One region of the Alkalihalobacillus pseudalcaliphilus genome, then DNA from elsewhere that is predicted to be linked to it. Evidence: riboswitches for the same ligand, from Rfam matches in the RefSeq annotation. Region 1 holds a riboswitch; the other holds the start of a gene.

The links. Region 1 has a riboswitch for FMN ahead of ribE (riboflavin synthase). Riboswitches for the same ligand answer to the same signal wherever they lie in the genome.
Region 2: linked by a shared signal. The riboswitch ahead of PQ479_RS03925 (DMT family transporter) and the one ahead of ribE (riboflavin synthase) in region 1 are both predicted to bind FMN.

The regions. Positions count from the first base shown of each region.
Region 1 covers NZ_JAQQWS010000001.1:696,059-703,609, forward strand. The annotation lists gene PQ479_RS03370 (DUF309 domain-containing protein) at 516-1,064, shown strand; gene ribH (6,7-dimethyl-8-ribityllumazine synthase) at 1,114-1,587, opposite strand; gene PQ479_RS03380 (bifunctional 3,4-dihydroxy-2-butanone-4-phosphate synthase/GTP cyclohydrolase II) at 1,577-2,833, opposite strand; gene ribE (riboflavin synthase) at 2,850-3,503, opposite strand; FMN riboswitch at 3,750-3,894, opposite strand; gene PQ479_RS03390 (malate synthase G) at 4,487-6,661, opposite strand; gene yhfH (protein YhfH) at 6,774-6,893, opposite strand; gene aceA (isocitrate lyase) at 6,970-7,551, opposite strand, start outside.
Region 2 covers NZ_JAQQWS010000001.1:806,822-814,372, forward strand. The annotation lists gene PQ479_RS03895 (inorganic phosphate transporter) at 1-934, opposite strand, end outside; gene sat (sulfate adenylyltransferase) at 952-2,106, opposite strand; gene PQ479_RS03905 (phosphoadenylyl-sulfate reductase) at 2,121-2,834, opposite strand; gene PQ479_RS03910 (YezD family protein) at 2,940-3,080, opposite strand; gene PQ479_RS03915 (hypothetical protein) at 3,920-4,165, opposite strand; gene cbpB (cyclic-di-AMP-binding protein CbpB) at 4,320-4,769, shown strand; FMN riboswitch at 4,863-5,016, shown strand; gene PQ479_RS03925 (DMT family transporter) at 5,142-6,119, shown strand; gene PQ479_RS03930 (hypothetical protein) at 6,141-6,566, opposite strand; gene PQ479_RS03935 (CPBP family intramembrane glutamic endopeptidase) at 6,602-7,204, shown strand; gene PQ479_RS03940 (YaaR family protein) at 7,267-7,551, opposite strand, start outside.

The DNA of each region.
Region 1 (7,551 bases):
GACCCTATCTTTGATTTTCTGTATGAAAGTTGATGCTGGTACTCATGTGCGGAGCTTTGCTCGCCGCTACCGAAAATCATGCTGTGCGTCAATCACGTCGCGCTGAACTAACTGGCACAGCCAGTGGATTTCAGCCCGCCACCGTCTGCTGGGTTTCTACTAATTCTCAAGTAAAAACAGTCTAACATCATTCTTTTAAAATGAAAAAGAACAAAGGCAAAGTGAACGAAAAGCCACCAGTTAAAAGCTAAACTCTACTTTCATTTTGTTGGTGGCACAGCATTTTAGCTCCGACATGGGCGTTTTATATGAAAGTTGATGCTGATGCTCATATGCGGAGCTTTGCTCTGCTCATCGCTACCGATCATGCTGTAGTATAACTCACCCACTTTCTTGCTTAACTGCCTTGTTGGAGCATCTTGGGCGGTCTTTTCTTCACATTTGTATGGCTTCAATGATAAACTAGCAGTATTGAGTTTATCTGTTTTTAGTATTGAGAGTTAAGGATGATGATGATGTACCCTAAACCATTTTTAGATTATCTAGTTTATTTCCACGCTAATTATGATTATTTTGAATGCCATGAAGTGCTTGAAGAATATTGGAAAGAGGCGGAGGAAAGTCAGCGGCACCCTGTCTGGGTCGGTTTAATTCAGCTTTCTGTTGGACTTTACCATGAAAGAAGAGGCAATTATGCTGGAGCTAAAAAGATGCTACTCAGCTCAAGAAATTATTTAATGGCTGAAGCAGAATCTGTTCGTCAGTTAAATATTGATTATGACCAATTAGCAGCAGATATTTCCAACCACATTCACACTATTTCAACCATACTTAACTCTGAGCCCGAACAAGCACAGCACATACAGGTTCTTTTCCAGCCAATAAAAATTCCCTTTTTTGATCAACAAATTCATGAGCTTATACAAAAGAGAAGTGAGGAATTAGGCATTAGCTGGCAGCAACCTGAATTCACGGAGCCTTATATTATTCATAAACATAAACTGAGAGACCGATCTGACGTTATCGCAGAACGCCAGAATCAAATAAAACGAAAAAACTCTTAAAACAAAGAAACAGGTGAGCCAACACATGCTTGGCTCACCTCTTCATTTCCTATTCTTGATCAAATGCTCTTGATAAATTTGCCATTTCTATCGCAGCTGTAGCCGATTCCCAGCCTTTATTTCCAGCTTTTGTACCAGCCCTTTCAATCGCTTGTTCAATAGAATCTGTCGTTAAAATGCCAAAAATAACTGGTTTCCCTGAAGATAGAGATAAAGAAGCGATACCCTTGGCTGCTTCATTACATACGTAATCAAAATGTGGTGTCGCACCTCTAATTACGGTACCTAACGTGATTACCGCATCATAGCGGTTGCTGTCCACCATTTTTTTCGCCGCGAATGGGATTTCAAAAGCACCTGGCACCCACGCAATATCAATATCACTTGCTAAAACACCATGTCGTTTCAAGGCATCTTCTGCCCCTGATAATAATTTACTCGTAATAAATTCATTAAACCTTCCTACTACAATTCCAATTTTTAAGTCTGTTCCAATCAAATGTCCTTCTAATCTATTGACCATTCTGAACTCCTCCTTCATTTCTCAATAATTCGTCGATGTTAAATAAATGACCGAGCTTTTCTGATTTGGTTTGTAAATATGATTGATTCTCTTTCACAGCAGGAAAATGTAAAGGCATACGTTCGATAATTGATAAGCCATACCCACTTAACCCTGTGATTTTGCGTGGATTATTCGTAAGTAGTCGCATTTGTTTAATACCGAGGTCACGTAAAATCTGTGCTCCAATCCCATACTCTCTTAAATCCGCTTTAAAACCAAGTTTTTCATTTGCTTCAACTGTGTCATAACCATCTTCCTGCAGTTTGTAAGCTTTGAGTTTATTAATTAAACCAATGCCACGCCCCTCTTGTCTCATATATAACAAAACGCCAGTTCCAGCTCGCTCAATTTCATGAAGAGCCGCTTGCAGTTGCGGGCCACAATCGCAACGTCTCGAACCAAAGATATCTCCTGTTAAACACTCGGAATGTACCCTTACGAGCGTAGGTGTTTCACCATTTATCTCCCCTTTTACTAATGCTATACTTTCTGTTTGATCGATTTGGTTCGTATAAGCAACAGCTTTAAAGTGTCCGTATTCCGATGGTAAATCTACAACGACCTCTCTTTGTATAAACGTTTCTTTTTTAAGACGGTATTCAATCAAGTCTTTAATGGTAATCATTTTTAATTGATGTGTTTCGGCGATTTTTCTTAATTCAGGTACTCTCGCCATAGTTCCGTCATCATTCATAATTTCACAAATCACACTACTAGCTATCTCTGCACCTGCTAAATGGGCTAAATCAACGGCCGCTTCCGTATGTCCGGCTCGTCTTAAGACTCCACCGTCTTTAGCGATGAGTGGAAAGATATGGCCAGGACGTTTAAATGAGGATTTCGTTTCCGATTGTTCGATAATCTTTTGAATCGTTAGTGAACGTTCATAAGCTGAAATTCCTGTCGTCGTCTGTTCATGATCGACACTAACTGTAAATGCTGTGCCATGTGGGTCTGTATTCGTATCGACCATCGGCTTCAAATCCAACTCCATAGCACGCTTTTCAGTAATCGGTACACAAACAAGTCCTCGACCAAACGTAACCATAAAGTTCACAATTTCAGGCGTTATCTTTTCCGACAATGCCAAGAAATCACCTTCATTTTCACGATCCTCGTCGTCACAAACAATAATGACTTCTCCTTTTTTTAAGGCCACTAAAGCCTCTTCAATTGGATCAAACCGCTCTTCTTTTTTCTCCATCTCTTCACCACCTTTTTTAAATAAATCCATTTTTCTCTAAAAATTCATTCGTAATGTTCGTTTTTTCTTCCTTATATGTCTGTGATTGACTTAATAATTTTTCCGTATATTTCGCCAAAACGTCGCACTCAATATTGACCCAATCACCAACTTTCTTGTTTTTTAAAACCGTTTGACTGAACGTATGTGGAATAATGGAAATCGTAAACGAATCATCACTCACGTCAAAAATCGTTAAACTGATCCCATCAACCGTAATTGAACCTTTTAGAATCATATATTTCGTTAAACTCTTAGAGACGTCCACATGAATATAAACAGCGTTTTTCTCTTTTTTTATAAGCTGAATTCTACCTGTACCATCAACATGACCTGAAACGATATGTCCACCAAAACGTCCATTTACAGCCATCGCCCTTTCTAAATTAACACGTTGGCCACTTCTAACCTGTTGTAAATTAGATGATTTTAATGTTTCTGGCATAACATCTGCCGTAAAATATGGTGGCTTTAGTTGCGTAACGGTTAAACATACCCCATTTACTGCTATACTGTCGCCTACATGACAATCTTCTAAAATATGATTGGCTTTCACAACTAAAACAAATTGCTCTTGCCCTTGACGGATGCTTTGCACTTCACCCATTTCTTCAACAATTCCTGTAAACATCAAACCCCTCCTTTCATTCTCTTTACATCACTCATTATGATTGGGAGGGCAACATTGCACGCTGACGTTTATTTGTGAAACAGAACATAAAAAAGCCTCCCGATTGTTCATTGGGGAGGCAAAATGCTAGCACAAAATAAACCTATGTATTTGCACATTCAAAAAAGAAATTACCACTTTTTTGAAAAACAAATAAACCACAGTTCCTCTAAAAAATTTTAGATCTCTCCTGTGTCTAGGTGCTTTCACTTCCTTCTCCCATCCAGACTTTCACTGTCGGCTCTAGATTTTCACTAGATCCACCGTCCGCTTGTATAGCGTCCGGGTCACGGACTTAGAGGTTGACCTCATCACCGCCGGTCGGGATTTTCACCCGGCCCCGAAGGAAACTATTTAATTATCATAATAATGATTGTCTTCTAAGATATTTATACCTTAGATTGGTTTGAATTTTATCACTGTTAATCTCGAAAGGCAAGAAAAAGAATTGCTCCGTTAAAAACTATTATCAATGTTAAAAGCGGTGATTCTCTCTACATGTCAGAAATTGAATAGCAATAATCAATACCGTACTACCTATTAAAACCATAACTGCTGTAGATAATGTGTTCCCATCATTTTATAAACTGAATGCTAATTCACCATTTACCAGTTTATGAATCTTGAAAATGAATTTAGGTGGGCCGCCTCCCCAGTTACACCTTCATACAAAACCCACATGGCGAAGCCCCATTCACTTCGCCACCAACAAAGATGAAAGTAGTGGCGACTATTTAAACAGTTGGCCCGTTTACAACTCCATCACTATGAGGAGTCCGCACGACCAAAAAGGGAGCATTGTCCTGTTAAGGTCGTCTATCGTAAGATGGATGACCAGATAACTTTAAGGCACAACCTATCGCCCCTAAGTCCACTTTCATACAAAATACACATCGACAAAATTGATGAATCAGTCGATGTGTAGTCCATTAATCAATCATGTATTAAAAACTTCTATTTAATAGTGCCTCTTCTTTCTCTTTCAAGCGAAAACGATGTAAGATTGGCTCCGTGTATCCACTCGGTTGATTTTTGCCCTCAAAAACTAACGCTAACGCTGCTTGAAAAGCATTGGAGCCATTTTCCCCTCTTAATAATGAGCGATAGTTGGAAGCTTGCTCATTTTGCTTATCTACAACTTTTGCCATACTTATAAATGTTTCATTCACTTGCTCCTCCGTACAAATACGATGGTGGAGCCAATTAGCAATATGTTGACTGGAGATTCTTAAGGTCGCTCGATCCTCCATTAATCCAATATGATGAATATCTAAAACTTTAGAACAACCGACACCATGATCGACCCAACGTACTACATAACCTAATATACCTTGAATATTATTATTTAGCTCTTCTTGAATTTCTGCAGGTGACCAGCTTTCCTTGGTGGCTAGTGGCGGTGTGAGTATATGACTAATTAAATCATACTTATTATGCTGCTTTTCTTTTTGAATAGTGAATACATCAATTTGATGATAATGAAGAGCATGTAATATTGCAGCTGTTGGTGAAGGTACCCAAGCGGTATTAGCACCTGCTTGAGGATGGTTTTTCTTCTGATCCAGCATTTCTTTCATCTGGTCAGGCATCGCCCACATCCCTTTACCAATCTGAGCAGAATGGTAAAAACCTGTACTAAGCCCACATAAAACATTTGATTGTTCATACGCCTCTAACCAAACTTGCTGTTTCATAGCCGACTTCCTGACCACTGGACCGAGTTCCATGGAAGTAAAAATTTCATCACCCGTTCTATCAAGAAAACCTGTATTAATGAAAACGATCCGTTTGCGAACTTGATAAATACAGTTTTTCAAATTAACAGAGGTTCGTCTTTCTTCATCCATCACACCTATTTTTAACGTATTTCTCTCTAAACCTATTAAATCCTCAACACGGTTAAATAATGTATTAGCAAAACCTACCTCCTCTGATCCATGCATTTTTGGTTTAACAATATAAACAGAACCTTGCTGAGAATTTATTCTGTTAGACCGACCAACTAAGGAGTATTTCGCAATAAATGACGTCACAATCGTATCAACTATACCTTCAGGCACTTCTTTTCCATCTAATAGAATCATATTCGTTGTCATTAAATGTCCGACATGACGGATAAAGAGCAATGACCGCCCGGATAAAGTTAGACGTTCTCCATTTAGCTTTTGAAAGGAGCGGTCAGGAGCGAGCTTTCTTGTTATCGTCTTTCCATCTTTGATAAAACTTTCTTGTAAATCACCTTTCATAAGCCCTAACCAATTTTGGTAGAGGCGGAGTTTATCTTTTGTATCGACAGCAGCAACGGAATCCTCACAGTCCATAATCGTCGTTAGAGCTGCTTCTAATAGGACATCTTTTACACCCGCTTTGTCGCCTTGACCAATGAAGTGCTCACGGTCTATTTGAACCTCTACATGCAAATGATGATTGATAAATAAAAGTGACTCAATCTTGTTGTTTACTCTATTAAATCCTAGCCACTTTTCAGGTGATTTTAAGCTAGTTTTTTGACCATCTGCTAGTATAATCTCTAAGCCTCTCTCTCCTACGTGATACTCCGATACGTCAAAGTGACTGCCAACTTCTAATGGGATTATCTCATCGAGAAAGTTTTTGGCAAATGCAATAACTTTTTCCCCTCTTTTTGGATTATAACTTGTTCCCTTTTCACAGCCTTCCTCTTCTGATATTACATTTGTTCCGTATAATGCATCATATAAACTCCCCCACCTAGCATTAGCCGCATTTAAGGCATATCTCGCATTATCTAATGGTACGACGAGCTGTGGACCTGCTTGATGTGTAATTTCTGTATCAACATTTCTCGTAGAAATTTTAAAATCAGCTACTTCTTCTTCTAAATATCCGATGGAACGTAGATATGGTTCATAGGTTGTCTGAGAGAAACCCTCTTTTTGATACCAATTATTTAATTGAGTTTGAAGCTTTACTCTCTTTTTCAACAATTGTTCGTTTTTTGGCGTCAATTCCGCAATTAAGCTCTCGACTCCGTGCCAAAATGACTCATAACTAATTGCCGATCCTACCCTAAGCTCTTTTTCAATAAAATCATAAAGCTCCTCTGCTACATCTATACGCCCCAAATGTTGATACTTCATTGTTTTCCTCCTCTAAAATTCAAAAAAGGAAGAGCTCACTCCCTTTTTTGAACATTCAGTTTTATTTCATCCAAAAGTGACACAACTAGTAATAAGTTACATTAGATTGGTTCTATTCTACTTCTTTTCTTAAACAATGATCACATTTTGTTGTATACGAATCATGAGGTGCTTTCACTTGATGTCCACAATCTGCACAAATCATTGTTGTTACATGCTGAGCTTTTTTCATAAAATAGCCCCCTCCTATCGATAATTTTTACTATTATCATTATTTGCTCACTTCTGAATGAGTTGATATTGACAAATTAAACAAATTGATCCGCTTCTGTTGAATTTTTCATCGCTGTTGTAGACGATGTACCACCACTAATAATTTGCGATACTTCATCAAAATATCCAGTTCCCACTTCACGTTGATGTCTCGTCGCTGTATACCCGTATTTTTCACTCGCAAATTCAGCTTGTTGAAGTTTTGAATAGGCTGCCATCCCACTTTCCTGATAGCCCCGAGCTAATTCAAACATACTATGATTTAACGCATGGAATCCTGCTAATGTTACAAATTGGAACTTATACCCCATCTTACCAAGCTCCTTCTGATAACTTTCGATCGTGTCATCATCTAATTTAGCCTTCCAGTTAAAGGACGGGGAACAATTATACGCTAATAATTTATTCGGGAACTTTTCATGAATAGCCTCTGCAAATCTCCTTGCTTCATCTAGATCGGGCTCCGACGTCTCGCACCAAATCAAGTCAGCATAAGGTGCATACGCTAAACCCCTTGAAATCGCCTGATCAATTCCAGGATTTGTTCGGTAAAATCCTTCCGGTGTTCTTTCCTTCGTAATAAATTCAGCATCATATTCATCAATATTACTTGTAAT
Region 2 (7,551 bases), 110 kb from region 1:
GACCATATGAAACTACTAAGGCGAACACTGGCGATACAATCCAAACCTTAATAATTCTTTTGATAATGTCTTTTTGCCACATTTTAAGTCCTTCTGATGCGGTGCCTATCCCAGCAATCGCAGAAGTAGTAATTTGGGTAAGTGGTACAGGTATACCAAATATGGAAGCCACTATAACAAGTGAACCACCCGTTAACGAGACCGAGCTTCCTTGTAAAAGGGAGAGCTGCGTAATTTTTTTCCCATTGGTTTCCAAAACTCTGCCTCCTAAAAGAAGAGCCCCAAGTGCGACAAACAAACCTCCCCAAACAACAGCCGTTTGAACATCGATTAAACCTGCACCAACGAGTGGCCCTACAGCATTTGCGACATTATTCATACCAGCCGCATAGGCTTCAATTCCGCCACATGTAATAAGAAAGAATACTAACGGTTTCTTCCACTTCCCCGTCCCCTTTAACTGCGGCCAAGTATTCTCTAAATATCTAGTGCATTTACCAATAAACAAAGCTAGAAAAAAAGCGACAAATGGCGTGATAATCCAAAAGCTAACTATAATCAGAAGTTCTTTTACAAACAAAGATTGATAAGCAATTCCAGCCCCGACAATCGAGCCAACCACTACTTCACTTGTCGATAAAGGAATGCCAATGATATTAGCAAAAAATAATGTGCCACAAGCGGAAGTTAAAATAATAATAACCAAAGGAACATCGACAATATTTGTAGGAATAATGCCTTCACCAATTGTTTTGACTACTTCTCCGCCCGCTAAAGCACCTAAAAAGGCAAAGATACCGACTAGCACCATCGCTATTTTTTTATTTGGGATTGCACCACTGCCATATGCTGGGCCCATTGCCGCAGCTGTCCCACTCGCTCCAATATTCATCGCAAAAAAGAAGGCAATGATAAACGCAAGGATCTCCAGCATTAAATTCACCTACTTTATTATGATTGAATACTTTCTGCTTGAACACTCATCCCTTTTATTAAGACTTCCACGACTTCTTTTCTACTAAATTCAGCTGGCGGCAATTCTCCATTTGCAAGCATTTTTCGTACCTTTGTCCCTGATAAAATGACGTGATGTTCCTTGTCATGTGGGCATGTTTTCGTTGAAGCCATATTTCCACAAGCTTGACAATAGAAGCTATGCTCAAAAAACAAAGGAGTTATCTGCAAACCATCTTCTGGAATTTCGTTAAAAATAAGCTGTGCATCATATGTCCCATAATAATCACCAACACCTGCATGGTCACGGCCTACAATGAAGTGCGTACATCCATAATTTTGACGAACAATCGCATGAAAAATAGCTTCTCTTGGTCCTGCATATCTCATCGCCGCCGGAAAAACAGATAAAAATACTCGATCTTTAGGGTAATAATGTTGAAGTAATACTTCGTAGCTCTCCATTCTGACATCTGCAGGAATGTCATCGGACTTCGTATCTCCAACTAGTGGATTTAAAAATAAGCCATCGACAATTTCAAGAGCTGCTTTTTGAATATACTCATGTGCTCGGTGTACGGGATTTCTCGTTTGAAAGCCAACAATTTTTTTCCAACCTAGCTCCGTAAATTTCCCTCGAGTCTCTTTCGGGTCACGGTGGTATGATTGAAAACGCCCCCGTTTAACACGTCTGGTCAAAATAATTTCACCAGCTACATATACATGTGGGCGTTCAAATAGCTTGGAGACTCCTGGGTGTGCTTTGTCATCGGTTCGATAAACATGCAAAGCCTCTTCTATTTTATTCGGCTCAAACAGTTCAGATATTTTGATAACTCCGTAGCCCTCACCATTAAAGACGAGCTTCACTTGTTCACCTACAACTAACTCTTGTGCTTTTTCCGCTGTAACAGGCAATGTAATAGGAATACTCCATACCGTTCCATCTGCTAATCTCATATGTCGAACAACAGATTCATAATCTTCTTTCCCTAAAAATCCAGTAAGTGGACTGAATCCACCAATACCTATTAATTCCAAATCTGATAAAGCAAAAGAATCTAATTCAATTTCCTTAGAAATGTTCGAATCATCATATTCTGGATCAAATAACTGAATTAATGTACCTCCATGTGGTGCTATATGACTCATATTCATTCTCCTCTTTAAGGTTGTTGATGTAAGCCGCATTCTGTTTTTGTGGAATTAGCCCAACGACCACTTCTCGGGTCGTCACCTTCTTTAACTGGTTTCGTACAATATTCACAGCCTATACTCGGAAATTGCTGATCATGCAATACGTTGTAATCAAGCTTGTTCAATTTCACATACATCCATATCTCTTCTTCCGTCCAATGAATAAGTGGGCAAATTTTTATAGATTGAAAACGATTGTCCTGATTCACATATTTCGTGTTCGCTCTCGTTGGTGATTGCTCCCGACGTAGTCCAGAAATCCATGCTCTTTTTTTCGATAATTGCTGTTCTAATGGAATGAGTTTACGAAGTTGACAACATGCATCTGGATTTCTTTCCCATAATTTCTCGCCAAATTGCTTTGATTGCTCTAATGGTGTAAGCTCAGGTTTGATTAATTCAATGTTTAATTGTGGATATCTGCTTTTTACTTTTTTTATTAATTCATACGTTTCTTTGAAATGAAAATCGGTATCAAGAAAAATGATATGGGCATCTTTTTTGACTTTATTAATTAGGTCAATTAATACCATTCCCTCAACACCAAAACTACAGGAATAAACAAGTTCATCCCCAAATTCTTGAAAGGCCCATTTTAAAACGTCCATACTGTCTTTTTTGGCTAACAGTTGGTTTATTTTTTTGTAATCTTCGTCTTTGAGTGCTTGATAAGATACATTCAAGTGTAGACACCTCCTTTTACCAAATAGAAAAAGCGACGTTTCCTCACCTAGTTCCTATACCTAGTTGAAAAAACGTCACCTCTAGTTTGTCTAGTCAGCAACTCATTATTTAATTCTTACCTTTTCATTTTTTTCAAGCTGAACAATTTTACCATCTTGAACAACTAACGTGATGGAACCGTACTTTAAGTCTTTTAGTAACCCTTTAATTTGTTCAGAAACCTCATCTAATTTTTGGTCATCCATGCTTCTCCTCCTAGCCTTAGCATGAAATTTAATTCCTTGTATTTTTATATGTTTTATTAGTTTAATAGTATTCTATCGGTCTATACTTAGAATGTCAATAATAGTTCTTGAATTTTCCGAAAATAGGCTTTCGTGCTTTTCTGTATGAAAGTTGGCTACAGGCGAAGGTGTACCCTTCGATGATCGCTGCGGGATTGGGGGCACGCTTTGGTTGATGCAGACTTCTTGGTTTGTGCCCTTCTCATACAAAATAAATGAAAAGCCAATAAAGCAAGAAACTAAACTAAATTGACCAAAATGCCAACAATCAAAGGACAGAACCAAATTAAATGAAAGTCCACCATGTTAAGGACTAACTAACGCATAAATTCGTTTTTGTTGGTGATTAGTTGTTCAGCAAGCTATTACCAAAAGCATGAAAGTGGTTTTGTGCTCTTTGACTGGTGGCTCTTCATTTATTTTCGCTTTATTCTTTTCATGCTAATGATTATTGTAAGAATATTCTTAAACTTGAGACTTTAGACGAACCTAGCGGACGAAAACATGCGGAGACTCCCATGGGACGTAGTGGCAGAGCTGAGATCCACTGGCGTAGCAAGTTAGCTCAGTGCCACCCCATAGGACGCGGAACATGATTTTCGGTAGCGACGAGTAGAACTCCGCATTCCAGCATTAGCAATTTTCATACAAAACCTCATAGCGAAATACGGTTCACCTCACCACCATTAAAGATAAAAGTAATTACAGGACTTCTTATTCAAGGTTTCATGGAGTAATGCGTTTATGCGGGGAGCAGAGCGATTTTTCTTCCTCCATTGTAGTCTTAGGACTAATTGCTTTCAACTTGATTCACCATGTAATGTGATGACCTCTGCTGGTTTTTTATGATTGGTTTTGTATAATGTTTTGTAGCCTTCTTTTTCCCTTTTCAAGAATGTCTGTTTTGAAATGGGCCTTGGTGTTGACCATGAAATTGACTCTGGATTATCCCACGAATCAAATGTGATAAGCTCTTTTTTAAAATAATAGTTATTACCAGATAAATAAGTTTCACATATATATGTGACAGTATGTTTTGTATGCATCTTTTTCACCTCTAATAACCAGTATCACCAATATTGATAAAATTTACTTCAGAAACTTTTATCAATGATCGCTTATTTCTTGACATAATGTTTTTTGGAGATATACGATAAAGATAGATGTTCGTAAACAAATAACAAAAAAAGAAGTGATCGAATGTTCCAAGAATTAAAAAACAAGACACTATTAGACAATGAATTACGTGATTTAATTGTTCCAATGGAAAAAGTGGCACATGTACAATTAAAAAACCCATTAGAGCATGCATTGCTTGTATTAATCAAGTCAGGTTATACTGTTATACCCGTACTTGACCCAACGCTTAAACTGCATGGAATTATTAGTAATTCACTTATTCTCGACTCATTATTAGGTGTTGAGCAATTTGAACTCGAACGGTTATCTGATCAAACCGTTTCTGATGTAATGAATACGAATGTACCGATGATCAAGAAAGAAGATACATTCGCCCGAGCCCTTAATTTATCAATAAACCACCCATTTTTATGTGTCGTTAATGATGAACAAGAGTTTTTAGGGATTTTAACACGCAGGTCTATTCTGGCGCTAGTCAGTAAATATTTGCATACGCAAGAGGTTAAGTAGTCTATCGAGCTTAAGTTAAGCGGTAACTAACAAAAAGGAAGTATTGATATTTTCTTATATTCCTATTACAATAGTAAAAGATAAAAATCGAATATGAATCTTCGGGGTTAGGTGAAATTCCTTACCGGCGGTGATGATTGAGTGTTAATCGTAGCCCGCGACTCTTTTATCGTGATGATTTTGATAAAAGACTGACTTGGTGTGAATCCAAGGCCGACGGTTAAAGTCCGGATGGGAGGAGATCGAATACAGCGTGTTTATTTTCCAAAATAATAAAACTACACGTTTATTTGGTAAGCCTTCTTTTTATAATAAAAAGAAGGCTTTCTCTATGTAAGATTCCATATTCAAACCAAAAAAGGAGTTTGAATCATGGTACAAAATTTACAGTCAGACAAGAAGCAAAAACTAATGAAAAATGGTTTTTGGTTCGTGGCCATCGGTGCTGCATTTTGGGGTATTAATCCGCTTTTTAGAATGCTATTATTAGACAGTTTTACATCCGCACAAATTGTTTTGCTTGAACATGTGTTACTTATGGTTATTGCCCTACCTTTGCTGTGGGTTAACCGTGCAGATTTAAAATCAGTCAAGCTAAAGCATGTCGGTGCGATTATTTTTATTGCTTGGGGCGGGTCTGCTTTTGCGACAATTTTATTTACGCTTGGCTTAACGTATGGAGAAATTAATGTCGTTTTGTTATTACAGCAGCTTCAACCACTCTTTGCGATATTTCTTGCAAGAATTATTTTAAAAGAAGCCTTACCTAAACATTTTACAACGGCTGTTATCATTGCGTTATTAGGTACTTATTTGCTTACATTTGGATTCGCTTTTCCATTCCATTCATTTGGTGACTTTTTCCAAACGGCGAGTTTATTATCAATCGCAGCCGCAGCATTATGGGGCGGTTCCACCGTGATGGGTCGTTATTTGTTACATGATATGAAGTATGAGACGGTTACTGCGTTACGTTTTATTGTGGCACTACCTTTATTAATCATGATTGTTGCCTTTCAAGGGGCTGCCTGGTCGATACCAGCAACAGCTGGCTCATCCGCTTTATTATTTGTTAATTTAGCTGCTTCAGCCTTAATACCTGGCTTACTAAGTATCCTTATCTATTATAAGGGCTTAGCGAATACAAAAGCATCTCTTGCAACGATAGCAGAGTTAAGTTTTCCTACCGTTGCCTTAGTCATTAACTGGTTTGCCTTTAATGAAGTCATTACAATTCCTCAATTAGTCGGGTTTTTATTCATATGGGGGACGATGTACTTTTTATCTATACAAAAAAATCCACTTAAAAAAAGAGATAAAAGCAAACATGAACCACTTACCTCACACTAATAGAAAAATCCAATGGGCTCTTTAATAAGCCAATTGGATTTTTTTCATTTGTTTTTCTCGACTACGAAACATCCGATTAAAAAAGAAGCGTAAAAACATACTTGGCCATTTAGACTCGACTGTCATTGTATCAACCATCACTGTACGACTCTGAAAAGTTTCAAACCGGTGGTCGTGACGCCAAAATGTAAACGGGTAAGGAGGCTTGACAGCTATATCGGTAAATGAATAACATTCGGGGTTATTTTTTAAAGTCGCATGCCACTCATACGAATAAAAAGAATAGCCAAAGTGAATCGCTAAGTCCCCCTGCCTAGATTCTGAGACATCAACAATTGGTGGAAACTTTGTGATAAACTTAATGTTAGATGGGGTTGAAAAAAAGGACCACGCCTCATCTATCGAACAAGCAAGTATTGTTCTATATTCAAAAATTTTCACATTCATCTTTATTCCACCCTTTTCGTTAGGACTGAAAACCATTGATACCTAGATCGTTTATACTTAATATAATTATGGCTTCTAGTTTACTTTTTATCAGCTTTACATGGCAACCATTATCATTTTGGATGTTATTTTCAATTTCTTATGTTCTCTTAATCCTGATCGCCCTTTTGCAGAGCAAACCTGTCATTCCATTACATCATCAACACGGATGGCTTGTCGCTTTTATAGGCGGTATCGGCATTTACCTTTTATTTGCGATAGGAAAAGCGTTCCTAATTCTCTTCCAAATTCCATTACTTGAATCTTTAGAACAGCTATATCAACTTGTCCAGCCAAACAGCTGGATACAGTGGCTCTGTTTATTCATCATTATTATTCCAGGGGAAGAGCTTTTTTGGCGATATTACGTTCTGAACAGAGCATTAGTACAATTTTCACCACAGCATTCCATCCTGCTCGCCACTTTATTATATAGTGCTGTACACCTTTTCTCTGGTTCCATACTGCTCGTTTTGGCCGCATTTATAGCCGGTTTCATTTGGAATGTCTTATATTATTACACGAAAAATATCTTTGCCGTTATTTGGTCTCATATTGTCTTTAATATCTGTCTGCTTATCTTATTTCCTTTATTATAACAAAGGGGAACGCTCCATAAAAAGGTGATGAAGCCATTAAGCTTCATCACCTTTTAAAACATTTATGCATAAATATTGATCAATAATCCCTTAATTTCCCCAACCATATCAAGAATATCAAGGCCCGATTTTTCTTTTTCTAAAACGGCATTGGTTAAAGCTAATAACTTTTCATCTACCTGCTCTACAATCTTATATATCTTTGTTCGACCTCTACGATTAAACCCACGTTTTTCCTCTAAACTTAAACCGTGTTCCACCGCTTCTCCAACAAATTCTTTAATTAATTGCTTATACTTTCTCAACTCTTCAACTGTTCTCGACTCAGAAAGTGTCTTCCCTTGATC